One region of the Nostoc sp. DedQUE09 genome, then DNA from elsewhere that is predicted to be linked to it. Evidence: predicted binding sites of a transcription regulator. Region 1 holds the regulator's gene; each other region holds the start of a gene.

What was found. The regulator HrcA, encoded in region 1, represses chaperone genes, less so after heat shock. The targets are predictions, from matches to a motif close to TTAGCACTCNNGANTCNNGAGTGCTAA.
Region 2: groES (co-chaperone GroES) is a predicted target of HrcA. The motif match lies at 1,928-1,954, and genes of this name have one in related genera.
Region 3: groL (chaperonin GroEL) is a predicted target of HrcA. The motif match lies at 1,917-1,943, and genes of this name have one in related genera.

Annotation. Positions count from the first base shown of each region.
Region 1 is NZ_JAVRCE010000022.1:108,870-113,073, forward strand. Features, by position in the region: gene RMY27_RS16230 (DUF3352 domain-containing protein) at 1-1,034, opposite strand, end outside; gene RMY27_RS16235 (rhodanese-like domain-containing protein) at 1,194-1,526, shown strand; gene RMY27_RS16240 (heat-inducible transcriptional repressor HrcA) at 1,999-3,150, shown strand; gene RMY27_RS16245 (DUF2834 domain-containing protein) at 3,270-3,944, shown strand.
Region 2 is NZ_JAVRCE010000004.1:10,716-14,919, reverse strand. Features, by position in the region: gene RMY27_RS03530 (NIL domain-containing protein) at 1-133, shown strand, start outside; gene RMY27_RS03525 (response regulator transcription factor) at 190-867, opposite strand; gene groES (co-chaperone GroES) at 1,973-2,284, shown strand; gene groL (chaperonin GroEL) at 2,398-4,032, shown strand.
Region 3 is NZ_JAVRCE010000008.1:118,831-123,034, reverse strand. Features, by position in the region: gene groL (chaperonin GroEL) at 202-1,884, opposite strand; gene RMY27_RS07800 (MraY family glycosyltransferase) at 2,042-3,124, shown strand; gene RMY27_RS07795 (hypothetical protein) at 3,414-3,677, shown strand; gene fabG (3-oxoacyl-[acyl-carrier-protein] reductase) at 3,901-4,204, opposite strand, start outside.

The DNA.
Region 1 (4,204 bases):
TTTTGAACATCTGCCAAAGGTTTTGCTAACCGAGAAACCACATCTTCCCCAGAACCATATATAGTTGCTGTTGCTTGTTTCCAGAGTTTGGCTAAGTCACTGTCAGCCAAATTACTCAAATTCGAGCCGGAAATTGCTAAACCTGCGGATGCTGGAACATATTGCAATGCTCCCACAGGTTTAGATAACGGTGCAGATGGAGGGACAATTTCCGATGAAGTCAAAAAGGTGGTTTCTGCCAGCAATCCTTTAGGATTTAACACCAAGGATATAATTTGGCTGTTATAAAGTTGTTCTGGTAACTCTAACCCTTGCCATTTTGCCACGATGGGAAGATTCAAGAAAGCTACAGCTAAACCCCCTTTGATCTGTTCTTTGGTAGCTTTTTGGTATTCGGGTGAGCTAGTTAAATTCAGATCGGGCGCTTGGACGTTATTGATAGCATCTCGTAGTACTTTCGGATCGTTGGCAAACAACACAAAGCCTTCACCGACAACAGCACCAGCAAGCAAGTCTTGTTCTGGCTGGGAATTGTCAGAAATTAGTTTTACACCTTTATATTGTTCAACAGCTAAGTTTGCACCAGCTAACGCTCGTTTAGAAAACAACAATTCCACAAACTCGCGGCTTTTCTCCGGTTGTTTGGTTGCTAATGCTAACAGATATCCTGGCTGCTGTCCGTTTTCTTGATCGCGATCAATATCTAAGGTGGTGATAGCTAATGTAATTTCGTCCCCTAACCAGGGTTGAATGTCTTGTTTGTAATCTATGTCACTCTTGGCAAATAAACTGGTTTTGAGTTTAGATAGCTCCTCTTCGCGCTCCAACGCCTGCAAACGGTCAGGATTTGTCAATAATGAAACCATTGCAGGGGACAGTTTCGACACGAATATGGCTGCACCAGGCCCAGAGCTAGAACCAATGAGGTTAGCCGGACTTTTAGCGAAAAACCAGTAAAAGCCTGCGATCGCAATTACTAGCACTGCGATCGCCCCAGCTACGATAAAACCGATAAATGAACGTTGCCTATTCACATTAAACCTATTAAAAAAGACGGTTTACAGCCATTTAAGCAGAAAGCCTAGCAGAATTAATCAACCCTCTTGAGAATGGATGCTGATGTCAAGGCAGAAATTTTCTGTCACCATAAATAGTATTAGGACTATTTACAAAAACCTCATGACAGGGAACTCATGAATCAAATTAGTGTAGAAGAACTGGCGCAACGTCTTTCTTCTAGTGATGCAAGTATTCAGCTAGTAGATGTGCGTGAACCAGAAGAATTGGCGATCGCTAGCATTGAAGGCTTTGTCAACCTACCTTTAAGTCAATTTGCCGAATGGGGAGATCAAGTACCTACCCTCTTTAATCCCCAAGCTGAAACCCTGGTGTTATGCCATCATGGCATCCGCTCTGCCCAGATGTGCCAGTGGTTGATTGCCCAAGGTTTTACAAATGTGCAAAATATTTCGGGTGGTATTGATGCTTATTCCCTACTAGTAGACCCTTCAATTCCCCAATATTAGCTTTTTCAGATACATCACTCAGATGGAACTTACCCTTCCATCTGGCGTTTGCTATGCTAAAAGCAGAAGTACATCAACTTATAGGCTTGCTGGAAAGCTTATAATTTGGGTATCAGGTACATCTGCACAAAACTTTTCGACTGTCCCAAATCACACTTCAGCATTAGCCCTTGCAAAAATATACGTATCTAATAATACTGTTGCAAGTAAAAATTTGTGCAAAAATACGGTTATAAAGAAGCATCGCGAGGGTACATTATAACTAGCAGCTTTTGCAAAAATAAAGTTGAGCTACTATTCCAACTTTACTCTTAAAAAATGCTCTATATATAACGTTTAAAAATACTTATCATAAGATAGTTGTCTAATTTGCTATCTTATCTTAATAAATTATTAAGATTCTCTGTTTTCGATTAAATCCACAAATTTTTTCAGAGTTTGATTAAAATTTGCCTTCAGCAAAACATACCCTATGGAAGTTCAGTTAACAAATCGACAACAGCATATACTTTGGGCAACGGTACGTCACTACATTGCAACGGCAGAGCCTGTTGGTTCAAAGGCTTTAGTTGAGGAGTACGATCTGGGCGTAAGCTCGGCGACAATTCGCAATGTAATGGGTGTTTTAGAAAAGTCTGGATTGCTCTACCAACCACATGCCTCTGCTGGACGTGTACCTTCAGATTCAGGTTATCGTATTTATGTTGACCAGCTAATTACACCTTCTCTGCGTTCGCGCAGCGTGTCGCAGACAGACGCTATGCGTAGCTTACTTCCACAAAGTGGTACAGAAACTTTAGGGCGAGAAGTAGAAGTAGCACTGCAAAAGCATCTCCAGTGGGAAGATCGGAGTTTAGAAACTCTACTACAAGGAGCAGCGCAGATTTTAGCAACCTTAAGTGGTTGCATTAGCTTGATCACGATGCCGCAAACCACTACAGCGTTATTGCGACATCTACAATTAGTGCAAATTGAAGCCGGACGGATCATGCTGATTGTGGTGACAGATGGTTATGAGACACATTCTAAATTGATGGATTTGTCGCCAACACCAGAAGAAACCCAACGGGATTCAGAGGTAATTGATCGCGAGTTACAGATTGTTTCTAACTTTTTGAATACCCACTTACGGGGGCGAAGTCTGTTGGAATTAGCCAACCTCAACTGGAGCGAACTAGATCAGGAGTTCCAACGCTACGGGGAATTTTTGAAAAACTCAGTTGCAGAATTGACTCGTCGCACTCTTGCACCGACTGCAACCCAAATTATGGTTCGGGGTGTGTCAGAAGTTTTACGCCAGCCAGAATTTTCCCAGTTACAGCAGGTACAAACGATTATCCACCTGCTGGAAGAAGAACAAGACCAACTGTGGCGATTAATATTTGAAGAACCAGAACCAGAGGATGGTGGTAAACCAAAGGTAACGATTCGCATTGGCGCAGAAAATCCATTAGAACCGATACGTACCTGTACCTTAATTTCTTCTAACTATCGCCGAGGTTCTATACCCGTAGGAAGTGTGGGAGTTTTGGGGCCAACGCGTTTAGATTATGAAAGTGCGATCGCAGTAGTAGCATCTGCTGCTGATTATCTCTCAGAAGCTTTCAGCTATTTCAATCCTTAATTAGCGATTAATCTTTAGGAACAAGCCGCTACGCCTTTAGGCGAGCAAACAATACCATAGCAAGCAGATAGCCGTATTTATAACGGCAAAATCAATAATTAATACTACTTAAATCTTTCATGCTTAGAAAAATTGCCTTTGGTCTACTGTGGCTGGGATTTGTTGTCTATGCTTTTTTCCTCGCGCCTCCTGAGCAACCTGGTACATTCGAGTTAATTAAAAACCTTTCTATTGGGCAGTGGCAAGGCGTTAACCCGTTAGTCATAGCACTATTCAACCTCATGGGCATCTGGCCTCTTATTTACAGTGCAGTAATCTTTATTGATGGTAGAGGACAAAAAATACCTGCTTGGGTGTTTGCTACTGTCTCTTTCGGAGTTGGTGCTTTTGCCTTGTTGCCGTACTTAGCCTTTAGAGAACCAAATAATCAGTTTGTCGGTAAAAAGAATATCTTGCTCAAATTACTAGATTCTCGTGTGACTGGTTTCGTATTAACTATAGCCACGGTTATTCTAGTTACCTACGGTATAAGAGGTGGAGATTGGAGCAATTTTGTGCAAGAGTGGCAAACTAACCGCTTCATCCATGTGATGAGTTTAGATTTTTGCTTACTCTGCCTATTATTTCCCACGTTGCTGGGGGATGATATGGCGCGTCGCGGTTGGAAAAATCCGCAGTTATTCTGGTTAATAGCCTTGATACCGCTATTTGGGCCATTGGTTTATTTATCTATGCGTCCACCTTTACAAGAAGTGGGTATAGAGTCCATATCCAAGCAGCCAGCAACGAATTAAAGAATAAAGTGCATTTTTCATAATTCCAAAATCGTTCGACTGAGCGACTTGTGCCGAGCATCTCGACTTCGCTCGATGGAGCCGGAGCCGAGGTAAGCCGAAGTCTAAAATCCAAAGTGATATTACCCAAAGTCCCCGCTTTTTCAAAGGTTTGGGGATTTTCTGTGGGTACGTAAATCCCAAGAGAAAGTTTTTTCTGAAAGTACTTTACAAAACGCAATAAATTATTTAAGATGTGTAACAGGTAGTCAAACCTACCT
Region 2 (4,204 bases), on a different contig from region 1:
CGTGCCACAATATAGCTGCTTCGATCTGGAACTGCGAGGTACTGTTTCTCAGATTGAAAGCGCCCTAACTTACCTGGATGAACTGGATTTAGAAGTTTTGCACCAATCTACTGCTGAAGAAGATGGTTGGTAAATTGAGTGCTGAGTCAAAAACACTCAGCACTCAGCACTCAGCACTTGTTACTGATTTTAAGCCATTTGATTTTCAATCGCCCACCGCGCTAGTTCAGTGCGGTTATGGAGATTAGTTTTGCCCAACATGTTGGACACATGGCTTTCAACTGTGCGCTGACTAACATTTAGTTCTTCAGCAATTTCCCGATTAGCTAAACCCCTAGCGACAAACTGGACTACTTTCAGTTCGGTGGGGGTTAATTGCACATCGAAGGGAACCTGGATGCGGGAACCATTTTCGCCTCCTTTAGCTTGGTGTTCTTTCCAACGGATAGTTTGTTTCAGCGAGGATTCAACTTGCGCTACAAGTTCTTCTGGTTCAAAGGGTTTGACCATATAAACATCAGCACCTTTATTCAGACCCTTAACTCGGTCTGCACTTTGTCCCTTAGCTGAAAGGAAAAGAACCGGAATCCAACTGGTGCGTTCGTTTTGCCGGACTTGTTCTACAAAAGTATATCCGTCCATTTCCGGCATCATCACGTCGCAGATAATCATGTCTGGAACATCTTGCTCTAAAATTTCCAGAGCTTCACGTCCATTTTCGGCGGTGATGACTTCGTATCCCCGGAATTCTAAGTAATCCTTCACCAGCAAGATGAGGTTAGGGTCATCATCAATCAATAGAAGTCGTTTGTGATCTTTCATGCTGGGCTCTTTCATAGCAGTGGCACTTGTCGCGCTTCGGTCCATCAAAGTCTTGAATATTTATCCTCTATCGTGGGTTATTTCGAGATGTTGTCCTTTTTCCTACTTAACTTGCCTTTGCTGTCTCGAAACCTCAAAAATGCCGAGCACTTTCAAGAGACTAGTAGCTCGATAGCAAAAGTCCAGCAAGGATACGTATAGCAGTAGTATCTATAATGCGCTATTATATATCGCATTGAAAGTGGCGGGCGAAAAAACACTGATTAAATAATAATCCTTCTGACTCACAAGTAAGTATTGGCTTAAAGATGACCCTACCTCAAAACCAACCCGCACTTTCTTAAAGCTTACTGCTGTTCCATATCCTTCAATTGTTAAGCCTCTATGAGGTGTTCACAAGAAACTAAGGAAGTTTCTGGCAAAGGATGGTTTAAAAATGCATATTTTTCTACCACCTTATTGCCTATTTAAGTGTTCTTGGATGATCCGCTCAATAACTTCCAGGTTTGCTTGGCGATACCAGACACCATCAATGTAAACCACCATTATGAGTCTAGAACAACAAACGCGCAAGCCGTTGGCTTTAGTTGTATAGACGCATAAGGAATAATTCTGTTGCGACTTATCAAGTTTTAAGTCTTTAAGTCGCTCTTTTAAGTATTCCCAGGATTCCAGACTAGCTGATTTTGAGCAGCAATTAGCAATTGTCTGGTCAGCGCAAATAAAAATGTGTCGCTGAATTTTTGCAAGTCCTAAACTTTCTACACCATTACTCAGGCCTTATATTCTAGAGACTTAGTGGCTTTTGGGATTTGATGGCTTGACTGGATCACTGTATTGTTACTTATCGGGCGGCTCCCTGATTACAGTTCTATAACAATTTCCAAGCTTTGCAAATAAAGTTGACTGAAAAGGGAATGGAAAATTGGGAAAACTCTTCATTACTCCCAACTTCCTTTGACCATATAAAAGTATACGTAACTTCCGAAGCAGAACCCGCAGAGTAAAAATAATTAGGCATTTGTACTTAAGTAGAACGATGCTCTTCTAGTTCGGGAACCCGTACTAAAGAAATTCTTGCCATTAGATGCAACTTTTCGGTAAATTAGCACTCAGGGGTTGAGAGTGCTAATCTCTGGAGAAAATAATTATGGCAGCTTTATCTTTAAGCGTTTCTACAGTTAAACCTTTGAGCGATCGCGTTTTCGTAAAAGTGAGCGCCTCTGAGGAAAAGACCGCAGGTGGTCTGTATTTGCCCGACACCGCCAAGGAAAAGCCCCAGGTAGGGGAAGTAGTGGCCCTTGGTCCTGGCAAGCGTAACGATGACGGTAGCCGTCAGGAATTGGAAATTAAAGTCGGCGATAAGGTGCTTTACTCCAAGTACGCTGGTACTGACATCAAGCTCGGTACCGAAGAATATGTACTGCTTTCTGAAAAAGATATTTTAGCAGTTGTTGTTTAGTGGTCATTAGTCATTGGTCATTAGTCATTAGCCAATGACAAAAGACAAATGACGAAAGACAAATGACAAAAGACAAATGACAAAAGACAAATGACAAAGGACAACTAACAATTATGGCAAAGCGCATTATCTACAACGAAAACGCCCGTCGCGCCTTGGAACGAGGCATTGACATCCTGGCTGAGGCTGTAGCTGTTACCCTTGGCCCCAAAGGTCGTAACGTAGTCCTAGAAAAGAAATTTGGCGCACCGCAAATTGTTAATGACGGTGTAACGATCGCCAAAGAAATCGAATTAGAAGACCACATTGAAAACACTGGTGTAGCTCTGATTCGTCAAGCTGCTTCTAAGACCAATGATGCTGCGGGCGATGGCACCACCACTGCTACCGTTTTAGCTCATGCGATCGTCAAAGAAGGCTTGCGGAACGTTGCAGCCGGTGCTAACGCAATTTCCCTGAAGCGCGGTATTGACAAAGCTGCCGGCTTCCTGGTAGAAAAAATTGCTGAACATGCCCGTCCAGTGGAAGATTCCAAAGCCATTGCCCAAGTTGGTGCGATCTCGGCTGGTAATGACGAAGAAGTTGGTCAGATGATTGCCCAAGCAATGGACAAGGTGGGCAAAGAAGGCGTAATTTCCCTAGAAGAAGGGAAATCTATGTTCACCGAGTTGGAAATCACTGAAGGGATGCGCTTTGACAAAGGCTATATCTCTCCTTATTTCGCTACCGACGCTGAACGGATGGAAGCGGTTTTTGATGAACCTTTCCTCCTGCTGACCGATAAGAAAATCGCTTTGGTACAAGACCTTGTACCAGTATTAGAGCAAGTAGCTCGTGCTGGTCGTCCTTTGGTGATTATCGCCGAAGATATTGAAAAAGAAGCTTTAGCAACCTTGGTAGTAAACCGTTTACGCGGTGTACTCAACGTGGCTGCTGTTAAGGCTCCTGGCTTTGGCGATCGCCGCAAAGCACTACTAGAAGACATCGCCGTTTTAACTGGTGGTCAACTAATTACCGAAGATGCTGGTCTGAAGCTAGATAACACCAAGCTGGAGAGCCTGGGTAAAGCTCGCCGGATCACTATCACCAAGGACAGCACCACAATTGTTGCCGAAGGTAACGAAGCTGCTGTTAAGGCTCGTGTAGAACAGATTCGTCGTCAAATCGATGAAACCGAATCTTCTTACGATAAAGAAAAATTACAAGAGCGTCTTGCTAAACTTTCTGGTGGTGTTGCTGTAGTAAAAGTTGGTGCAGCAACCGAAACCGAAATGAAAGACAAGAAACTGCGCCTAGAAGACGCTATCAACGCCACCAAAGCTGCTGTGGAAGAAGGTATCGTTCCCGGCGGTGGTACAACTCTGGCTCACCTTGCTCCCGACTTGGAAGTTTGGGCAAAGAGCAATCTTAAGGATGAAGAGTTGATTGGTGCTTTGATTGTCGTTCGTGCCTTACCTGCACCTCTGAAGCGGATTGCTGAAAATGCCGGTCAGAATGGTGCTGTCATCGCTGAACGCGTCAAAGAAAAAGACTTCAACATTGGCTACAATGCTGCAACAAACGAATTCGTCGATTTGTTAGCCGCTGGTATTGTTGACCCTGCTAAGGTGACTCGTTCTGCTCTGCAAAACGCTGCTTCCATCGCTGGTATGGTGTTGACAACTGAATGTATTATAGTTGACAAGCCTGAACCTAAAGATAGCGCTCCTGCTGGCGCTGGTGCTGGTGGTGGCGACTTCGATTACTAATACTTTGTAGTTACATAATTTGTAAAACAGCTGCTTCCTTTATGGAGGTGGCTGTTTTTTTGTGTCAGGAAAAGAAAAGTGAGTTATGACAACACTTGTATAGCAAAGTGCTGAGTGCTGAGTGCTGAGTGCTGAGTGCTGAGTAAGAACCTGGTCGTTTCAAGCCTTTGAG
Region 3 (4,204 bases), on a different contig from region 1:
AGCCAGATTTAATCTGACGAATCTCAATTACGTTAGCGTAGCGGTAGCGAGTCTGCGTCCGCTTTTAGCGTCTCGTAGAGAGCGTCATTACAAATTACGAATTGGTATAGCATATTGCCTTTGAATCAGCAATGCTACAAAAAAACAGTTTGCCTTGGCAAGACAAACTGCTAAAAAAATATTTATCTGGGTGAGCAAAAGTTAGAACATACCCATGCCGCCCATGCCGCCCATGCCACCCATGCCACCCATGCCGCCCATGCCGCCCATGCCGCCCATGTCAGGGGCAGGAGCAGCGGATTTCTTCTCTGGCTTTTCAACAACGATCGCTTCGGTGGTTAAGACCAAACCAGCAATGGAACCAGCATTTTGCAAAGCTGAACGCACGACTTTGGCAGGGTCGATAATACCAGCAGCAATCAAGTCTTCAAATTCGCCAGTAGCAGCGTTATAGCCAATGTTAATGTCGCTCTCGCGGACTCTAGAGACAATCACAGAACCTTCAGCACCAGCGTTATCTGCTATTTGGCGCAAGGGGGCTTCTAGCGCTCGTTCGACAATATCAGCCCCAATTCTTTCTTCGTCATTTTCTAGGGTCTTTTTAATCGCTTCTACCGCCTTAGCTAAGTGAATTAAGGTTGTTCCACCACCAGGAACAATACCTTCTTCCACAGCAGCTTTTGTAGCGTTGAGCGCGTCTTCAATCCGCAGTTTACGGTCTTTGAGTTCGGTTTCGGTTGCCGCACCCACTTTAATCACTGCCACGCCGCCAGCGAGCTTGGCGATGCGTTCTTGGAGTTTTTCTCGATCGTAGTCAGAATCAGTTTCTTCCAACTGTCTGCGAATTTGACCAATCCGCTTTTGTACTTCTGGCTTGGTGACACTGCCGGCGACAATTGTGGTGCTTTCTTTGTCAATGGTGATTTTGCGGGCAGTTCCCAGCGCTTCTAGAGCAGCAGTATCCAAACTTAAGCCGATTTCTTCCGAAATCAACTGTCCATCGGTGAGAATCGCAATATCTTCTAACAAAGCTTTGCGGCGATCGCCAAAGCCAGGTGCTTTAATCCCAGCCACGGCTAGTACACCGCGCGCTTTGTTCACCACCAAAGTTGCCAAAGCATCACCTTCAACATCTTCAGCAATAATTAGCAAAGGCTGACCTGAGCGGGCAACTTTTTCCAAAATTGGCACTAAATCTTGGATGCTGCTGATTTTTTTATCTGTCACCAAGATCCGAGCGTTTTCAAATTCGACGATTTGCCGTTCGTTGTTGGTGACGAAGTAGGGAGAAATATAACCCCTGTCAATCTGCATCCCCTCAACTACTTCTAGTTCAGTTGTCAGGGATTTAGATTCTTCAACGGTAATTACACCATCTTTGGTGACTTTTTCCATTGCTTGAGCTAACATTTGGCCAACTTCTTCATCGTTACCAGCAGAAACAGTGGCAACTTGAGCGATCGCACTTCCTTCTACAGGCTTGGCTATTTTGGCAATTTCTTCTACCAGTGCCTCAATAGTTTTGTCGATCCCGCGCTTCAAGCTAACAGGGTTACTACCCGCCGCGACGTTTTTCAAACCTTCCCGGATCAAAGCTTGTGCTAAAACTGTGGCGGTGGTTGTCCCATCCCCAGCGACATCTTTAGTTTTTGAGGCCACTTCCTGGATGAGTCTTGCACCAGTATTTTCCAAAGGATCTTCTAATTCAATTTCCTTGGCAACAGTGATACCATCGTTGACAATTTGAGGTGCGCCAAATTTTTTCTCTAAAAGGACATTGCGACCTTTAGGCCCCAAGGTGATTTTTACAGCATCGGCAAGGGCGTTAACACCCCTTTCTAGAGCTCTCCGAGATTCCTCGTCAAATGCAATAATTTTCGCCATGTTTCATTTCTCCAGCGCTTCCATTAGACAATTTAGCACTCACAGCGCCAGAGTGCTAATCTCTCAATCTGCTCAAGTTACAAATGGAAATAAAAAAATTGATTAATATACAGGTGATGCTCATATTAGATACTGGCAGTAATGCTTGAATTGGGAGATGAATCTAGACAACTCCCTTAAGTCCCTTGGTATTGCCGACCCTAGCGGCACCGGCTGGTTGGCAGTAGTATTTACGTTCCTCTTGGCTTGGGTTGTAACTTGGCGTTTAATTCCGATAGTACGCAAATTCGCCTTGCGGGTAGGTTGGGCTGACCAACCCAACGCACGGCGACTCAACCGAGAACCTTTACCCAATGCCGGGGGGCTGGCTATCTACGCGGGTGTCATTGCCGCGCTGGTATTAGCTAGCCTTTTACGACCGATCGAACTCCAAAACGTATTGGCTCAGGTGCTCACTATTCTGTTGGGGGGTTCGATATTAGTCCTTGTAGGCTTTATTGACGATCAATTTGGCTTACCGCCATCTGTTCGATTGTGGGCGCAAATTGTCACGGCACTGTTACTGGTAGCTAATGGCATCAGCGTCAAAGTCCTGTTTGGCACGCCCATCGACTCGCTTCTGTCCATATTGCTAACAGTACTATGGGTAGTAGGGATTACCAACGCCATCAACTTGATGGATGGTATGGATGGCTTGGCAGGAGGAATTAGCTTTATTACCGCCATGAGTTTGTTGGGCGTTGCTGCTCAATTTAACAATCGTGCAGCGGCAATCTTGGTACTTGCAGCTTTGGGAGGTGCTGCACTAGGATTTTTGCGCCATAATTTCCATCCATCACGAATTATTATGGGTGATGCTGGAGCATACTTTTTTGGTTATGTGTTGGCAGCAACTAGTATTTTAGGGAAACTGCAACAAAACACAGTTTATGCGCTAATTCCTACGGTTTTATTTCTGTTGTTACCGGTACTAGACACTACTCAAGTATTTGTGCGGCGTCTACTAGCAGGAAATAACCCTCTGAGTACTCCTGGTAAAGACCATCTGCACCACCGCTTACTTGCTTGGGGACTCTCCCAGCGCCATGCTGCGTTTACGCTTTGGTCAGTTACCTTAGTTTTCAACTTGCTGGCGATGAGAATACAAGGTATGAGTTTGGCTGTGATGCTGACTACTGCCACTAGCATCATCCTGCTTTTGGGCTTTACAGTCTGGCAAAGGATACGCCAACAGCCTTAGTTGCTTGTCGGGTGGGTTAAGCGCGATCGCCTTCACCCACCATCAAACACCAGATACAACCAGTCCAAAACTAGTCCAAAGGCCAATTTGGCGGTCTTTTGGTGTTTTTCTAAGCTTCTTTCAACATCTGACGATTGGCATCATGAGACATTTTTTTGGTCTTGTCCATCATCACCACAGCAAACCAGTTGTTGTCCCTTGAGGAACTTTATCCATACTCTCAAGACCAACACTAGTCAGATCGGGATTCGATCGGGAGCTAATTGAGTAGAGCGATCGCAAACAAGCAGTGGTAAAAATTAGGACACACATCAAGGCATCACCAGATGGGATTGAACAGATTAAACAATCTATAAAACAGAAAGATTGGACTGTAAGTGGTAACAGACAACAAAATTCAGATGCACTGATTATTGTGAGTCAGCAACTATTAAAAAAATATGTAAAGAAATACCTAAAAATAAATAATGCTGATGAAGAGCCATTTACAAAATTAGTAAACCAAGAACAAAAAATATTTACACCTCAAGCAACGAATAAAGTAAATACATAATATTTATCAACTCAAAAAACAAAAAATTACTATTAAGAACTTTGTAGAATAAATTAAAACCGAATGTTTATATGCTGATACTCGATTTACGAGAGTGAACTACCTGAGATAAAATCGGTGCGTTACGCCGCAAGCGTAACACACCCTACGAAAATTGCTGTAGACGTGATGAATCGCGTCTCTACAAATGGTCTATTTGTCGCATTCTTTTTTCAAATTGGTATTACGCCATGACCATACCACCATCGACGTTAAAGACTTGCCCAGTGATGTAGGCTGCGGCGGGGTCGGCGGCGAGAAAGCGCACCAGACCAGCGACTTCTTCAGGTTGGCCGAAGCGACCAAGTGGGATGTATTTGAGAATATCTTCGGGGTTGTTGAGATCGCTGGTCATGTCAGTGGTGATGAATCCAGGGGCGACAGCGTTAACGGTGATACCGCGAGTAGCGAGTTCTTTGGCAACGCTTTTGGTGAAGCCGATGACACCTGCTTTGGCGGCACTATAGTTTGACTGGCCTGGGTTGCCC